One region of the Clostridium boliviensis genome, then DNA from elsewhere that is predicted to be linked to it. Evidence: a T-box and tRNA genes for the amino acid it is inferred to sense, from the RefSeq annotation. Region 1 holds a T-box; the other holds one or more tRNA genes.
The links. A T-box is a leader RNA that pairs with one kind of tRNA and senses whether it is charged. The one in region 1 lies ahead of tyrS (tyrosine--tRNA ligase), so its partner is inferred to be a tRNA-Tyr.
Positions count from the first base shown of each region.

Region 1 (3,190 bases):
GACTGGCGGGAAGTGCGGCTTATGACTATGTTGCTGCAAACGGCGGTTTCACTGAAAAAACCATGAAGACCGCAGAAGAAGGAGAAGCTGCAAAGCCGGAAGTTAAGGGTAACTATAAGGACGGAACCTATACCGGGACCGGGAAAGGAAATAATGGAGACATTACCGTTGAGGTAGTGGTGAAAGACGGAAGTGTAACGGGAATAAAATTGACAGACCATCATGAAACTCCTGGAATCTATGAAGCGGCAGAAAAGGCGGTTACTGCAGCCATAATTAAGACTCAAAGTGTTTTTGTTGATGGGGTGTCCGGTGCCACAAACTCTTCCAAAGGAATCAAGGAAGCGGTTGCAGCTGCCCTTGAAAAAGCAAAATAACTGACCTGTTAAAAATTGTATTTGAACAATTGATAATTCAACGTTATAATAGAAAAAATACAATTGACAAAAGCTTGATGGCAGATAGGGAAAGGAATCAGGATGAAAACAGTCAGAGTGAGAGATGTGGTCATTGGAGAAGGCGTGCCCAAAGTATGTGTACCCATTGTTGAAAAAAAACTGGAAGATGTGGTTTTGGCTGCAGGTAACTTAAAAGCAAGCGGAGCCGATGTGGCAGAATGGCGGATTGACTGGTTTGATGATGGGTATGAAACTGATAAAGTTGTGGAAGCGGCACGCCGTATCAGGGAAGTGCTAAAGGAGGTACCTCTTCTTGCGACTTTCCGGACTGCAGGCGAAGGGGGAGTAAAGGAGATCAATGTGCAGCAGTATATTGATTTATATCTTGCTCTTATCCACTCTGGCTATGTGGACCTGATTGATGTGGAATTATTTTTTGATGAAGAAGCTGCAAAGTACCTTGTAGCAGAAGCCCATAAGGAAGGCGTATGTGTGATTGCATCTAACCATGATTTTGAAAACACGCCTGAGAAAGCGGAGATGTTTCGCCGTGTAGAGAAGATGATTGAGCTGGGAGCAGACATACCTAAAATAGCAGTGATGCCGCGGAAAATGGAAGATGTTATGGTCTTATTAATAGCTACCTATGAGATGTCCCACAATCTGGCAGACCGCCCCATTATTACTATGTCCATGTCAAAGGAGGGGGTAATCAGCCGGTTTTCCGGTGAATTCTTCGGTTCTGCACTCACCTTTGCATCGATTGGAAAAGAATCGGCGCCCGGACAGATTGAAGCTGGTAATTTAAAAAAGATGCTCACTCAGATACACGAAATTATTTCATAAATGACTCCTTAATTGCTTTGATAAAAAAGGATCTTGACAAATAAAAAGAAACCACATATACTAAAAAATAACTTCATATACAAGGAAAAGCATTGATAAGAACAAGTAACAGTACGGGGACCAGACAGAGAGCAGCCGGTTGATGAGAGGCGCATGGAAAGCGGACTGCGAATACATCTTTGAGCTTCGCTCCCAAAGGTGATATAACCCGGTAGGCGGCGACGGATTCCTGCACCCGTTATTGTGCTAGAGTATCAGATCAGTACTCGAAGAGATAAGCAGTGTGAGCTGTTTATAAAAAAAAGGTGGTAACGCGAGATTTTAACCTCGTCCTTTTAACAAGGACGGGGTTTATTTTATGTAAAGGAGAATTGGAATGACAATTTACGAAGAACTGAAAGCCAGAGGGCTGATTGCCCAGGTGACCAATGAAGAAGAGATCAGCAAAATGGTCAATGAAGGAAAGGCCATATTCTATATTGGATTTGACCCTACAGCAGACAGTCTCCATGTGGGACATTTTATGGCGCTGTGTTTAATGAAACGTCTGCAGGAGGCAGGTAATAAACCCATCGCCTTAATCGGCGGAGGAACCGGTATGGTAGGCGATCCTTCCGGAAGAAGCGATATGCGTCAAATGATGACGGAAGAAACAATAGCCCATAACTGTGACTGTTTTAAAAAGCAGATGAGCCGTTTTATTGACTTCTCTGAAGGAAAAGCCATGATGGTAAACAATGCGGACTGGCTGATGGGCTTAAATTATGTTGATTTTCTCCGGGAAATCGGTCCTCATTTCTCTGTAAACCGTATGCTAACTGCAGAGTGCTACAAACAGCGTATGGAAAAAGGGTTAAGCTTCCTGGAATTTAACTACATGATTATGCAGAGCTATGATTTCTACGAGCTGTTTCAGCGCTATGGATGCAATATGCAGTTTGGCGGAGATGACCAGTGGAGCAATATGCTTGGGGGAACCGAGCTGATCCGCAGAAAGCTGGGTAAGGATGCTCATGCCATGACCATCACACTGCTTTTAAACTCTGAAGGCAAAAAGATGGGAAAGACCCAGTCAGGTGCTGTGTGGCTTGATCCGGAAAAAACTTCTCCTTTTGATTTCTTCCAGTACTGGAGGAACATTGCAGATGCGGATGTATTAAAGTGTCTTCGTATGCTTACCTTCCTCCCGTTAAGCCGGATTGATGAGATGGACAGCTGGGAAGGCAGCCAGTTAAACGAGGCAAAGGAGATACTGGCTTACGAACTGACCAAGCTGGTGCATGGAGAAGAAGAAGCAGAAAAAGCCAAAAAGAGTGCAAGAGAACTCTTTTCAGGCGGCAATGCAGAAAATATGCCGGTTTGTGAGCTGAGCGAAGCTGACTTTACCGACGGAAGTGTTGATATTTTAACCATTCTCCAGAAATCAGGACTTGCACCATCCCGTTCAGAAGCAAGACGGAATGTGGAACAGGGCGGAGTTACGGTAGATGGTGATGCTGTGAATGATGTAAAAACTTCCTTTACCAGGGAACATCTGGCTGACGGCGCCGTAGTTCGCCGGGGGAAGAAGAAGTTTGTAAAGGTTATTGCAATATAAAAATGTTATGCTCACTATTAATATAGATCAAAAGATGGACGCTTATTGCAGCCATCTTTTGGTCTTTTTATTTATGTGATTAAAGATTTCTTAGCATCAGAATTTGTTGAATGGTTCAAAAGTTTCATTTTATACGATATATATTGGCCTATTATTGGAAAATAGTATCTGTTATTACAGGAACGATTGATTATGACCTGCTCCACGCTTATTATGATTTTTATAGGAAGAATATTAAGAGCGATGAACAATAATTATCATATTAAAAAAGGAAAATCATGTGTTGGAGTTTAAATTTATTCATTAGTATAATGAAACCATACGAATATGGAGGTGATTAAGTGATGAA
Region 1 is NZ_JAWONS010000290.1:217,090-220,279, reverse strand. It holds gene RZO55_RS21395 (flavocytochrome c) at 1-377, shown strand, start outside; gene aroD (type I 3-dehydroquinate dehydratase) at 480-1,244, shown strand; T-box leader at 1,328-1,582, shown strand; gene tyrS (tyrosine--tRNA ligase) at 1,621-2,841, shown strand; gene RZO55_RS21380 (PTS lactose/cellobiose transporter subunit IIA) at 3,186-3,190, shown strand, end outside.

Region 2 (3,190 bases), on a different contig from region 1:
AATGATGTGGTAAGTGAAGAATACCGCTATCTCGGACAGAAAGTGACAGCGGTGGATAGCTGGGATAAATACCCGGATCAGTTTGATGTGGGCTGTTTCTATGGCGGAGATTTAAAGGGAGTCTGGGATAAGCTTGATTATCTTGAGAATCTGGGGGTGGAAGTGATATATTTAAATCCCATATTTGTTTCTCCCTCCAATCACAAGTATGACTGCCAGGACTATGATTATATTGATCCTCATTACGGTGTGATTGTAAAAGACGGAGGAGAGACGGTGGCAGCGGAAGCTTCCGATAACCTCAGTGCTACAAAATACATGATTCGTACAACCGATGATTCTAACTTAAAAGCAAGCAATGAGTTTTTTGCCAGGTTCGTCAGGGAGGTTCACAAACGGGGAATGAAGGTGATTCTTGACGGTGTATTTAATCACTGCGGTTCCTTCAATAAATGGCTGGATGGGGAGCGGATCTATGAGCTGTCGGGCAGCTATGAGCCGGGAGCATATGCATCGGAGAACAGTCCTTACCGTACCTTTTTTAAGTTTACTGATAAAGAATGGCCTTATAATAATTCTTATGATGGCTGGTGGGGACATTCTACACTGCCAAAGCTTAATTATGAGGGTTCTGAGATACTTTGCCGCTATATCCTGGATATTGCCGCAAAATGGGTTTCTGAGCCTTATAATGCCGATGGCTGGCGTCTTGACGTGGCAGCAGACTTAGGTCACAGCAGTCAGTTTAATCATAAGTTCTGGAAGGATTTCAGAAAAGCTGTAAAAGCAGCAAATCCTGATGCTATCATACTGGCAGAGCATTATGGAGATCCGTCTGCCTGGCTGCAGGGGGATGAATGGGATACCGTTATGAATTATGATGCATTTATGGAACCTGTTTCCTGGTTCTTAACAGGTATGGAAAAACACAGTGATGAAATTAATTCAAAGCTTTTGGGAGATGGCGAGACATTCTTTCGCTCCATGAATTACCATATGAGCCGTATGACGACGGGATCGCTTTTAACAGCGATGAACCAGCTATCCAACCATGATCACTCCCGGTTTCTAACAAGAACCAACAGAAGAACCGGCCGTACTTCAACGGAAGGACCAGAGGCGGCGTTGGAGGGGATCAGCTATGGGTTGTTCCGGCAAGGTGTTATGATCCAGATGACATGGCCTGGAGCTCCTGCTATTTACTATGGGGACGAAGCGGGAGTCTGCGGCTGGACGGACCCGGATAACCGCAGGACCTATCCCTGGGGTAATGAAAATTTAGAACTGATTGAGTTTCACAGATATATGACTGAGCTGCACAGGACCATTCCGGCGCTTCGCCTTGGTTCTTTAAAGCCCCTGCTGACAGGAGATCATCTGATTGCATATGGTCGTTTTTTAAATGACAGTATCTGTGTGGTTGCAGTCAGCAACCACACAAATGAGCAGGAGGTTATAATTCCTGTATGGCAGCTGGGTATGAAGGACGGAGATACCATGTCACGGGTTATGCTTACTTATGAGAATGGCTATAATGTGGGCAAGATTTCATTCACAGTTGAACCGGGCGGGGTACGAGTTCAAATGCCACCTTTAAGCTCCGTTTTGCTGGTGGGGGACCGGGAATAACTTGTACATTTTTGTTATAAAATTTTAAAAATGCCTTGATTTTTTTGATTCTCTATGATAAAATAACACTCGCTTGTTAATAAAGCATGGGTGGGTTCCCGAGCGGCCAAAGGGGGCAGACTGTAAATCTGTTGTCTACGACTTCGAAGGTTCGAATCCTTCTCCACCCATTTAATTATAAAAAGGCGGTGTGTTCAAGTGAACACACCGCCTTTTTTGACACCAATTACTCAGCCTGGAGAGCTGCCATGGTAAAGTAATTATATGGCTGGTTGAAATGCGGAAGGAAAAAGATATCTGTCAGCTTTAGCCGGTCGATAGTCACCTGTTCCTGAATCGCAAGAGAAAACATGTGGATAGCCATGGAGATATCATATTCGGAACACATCTGGGCACCCAGGATAACCCTTGTTTTTTTATCATAGACAATCCGGATTTTAACCTTATAATTGTCATGTTCTATAAATGCAGGCTTCTGTGTATCCTCATAATCAGCAGCAGCGGCATCATATCCCAGCTTTTTGGCTTTTCCCAGAGTGATTCCGGTGGATACCATCTTAAGATTCCAGATGCAGATACCATTAGATCCCTGAACGCCATTGGATTCAAGAGGAGTGCCACAGGCATTATGCGCTGCTACAATTCCGGAACGGACTGCGTTTGTCGCCAGAGCGATGTAATTGGTTCTCTGAATGGAGTTATCAAATACGGTAGCACAGTCTCCGATTGCATAGACGTCAGAAACGCTTGTCTCCTGGTGCAGGTTAACCAGATAGGCTCCGTTCTTAAACAGCTTCAGAGTGTCTTTGCCAAGCTGGTTGTTGGGTTTAAATCCAATACCAAGCACAACCATGTCTGCTGCATATTCATTTTTATCCGTTACTACTTTTTCTACTTTATCGCTGCCCTTAAGACTGGTTACGGTCTCTCCAAAGGCCAGTTTGATTCCATGGCTTTTTAAGTTTTCAGACATGATCTCTGTAAACTCAGGGTCATAATAACTGGACAGGCAGGTATTCATATTATCAATCAGAGTAACAGTCTTTCCGATTCTGTTAAATGCCTCAGCCAGTTCCACTCCAATGTATCCGGCACCGACAACTACCACATTGCGGATCATTGGGTCGTGAAGTTTATCAATGACCTCTTTTGCATTTTGATATAATTTAACATATTGTACATTAGTCAGGTCCGTACCTTCAATATTCGGTGTAATAGGAAGGGAACCAGAGGCTATAATCAGCTTGTCATAGGGCTGTTGATAGCTTTGCCCATCTTTTCCTGTAGCGGATACCAGCTTTTTCTCAAAATCAACATGATTTACAATGGTCTCTAAATAAACTTTTGCTCCTTTTTGCTCAAAAATTTCTTTACTGCAGTAAAACAGTCCATCCGGTGAAGTGATCTGATTACCGATCCATAAAGCCATACCGCACCCTAAAAAACTGATATTATTATTAGAATCAAATATAATGACTTCTTTATCTTTGTAATTATCAAGTATTGTGTTAATTGCAGCAGTACCTGCATGATTTGCCCCGATTACAACAATGCGTTCCAT
Region 2 is NZ_JAWONS010000324.1:91,877-95,066, reverse strand. It holds gene RZO55_RS22410 (glycoside hydrolase family 13 protein) at 1-1,629, shown strand, start outside; tRNA gene RZO55_RS22405 (tRNA-Tyr) at 1,718-1,799, shown strand; gene nox (H2O-forming NADH oxidase) at 1,856-3,190, opposite strand.
Region 2: it has a tRNA-Tyr gene. The T-box ahead of tyrS (tyrosine--tRNA ligase) is inferred to sense a tRNA for this amino acid. The anticodon was not compared.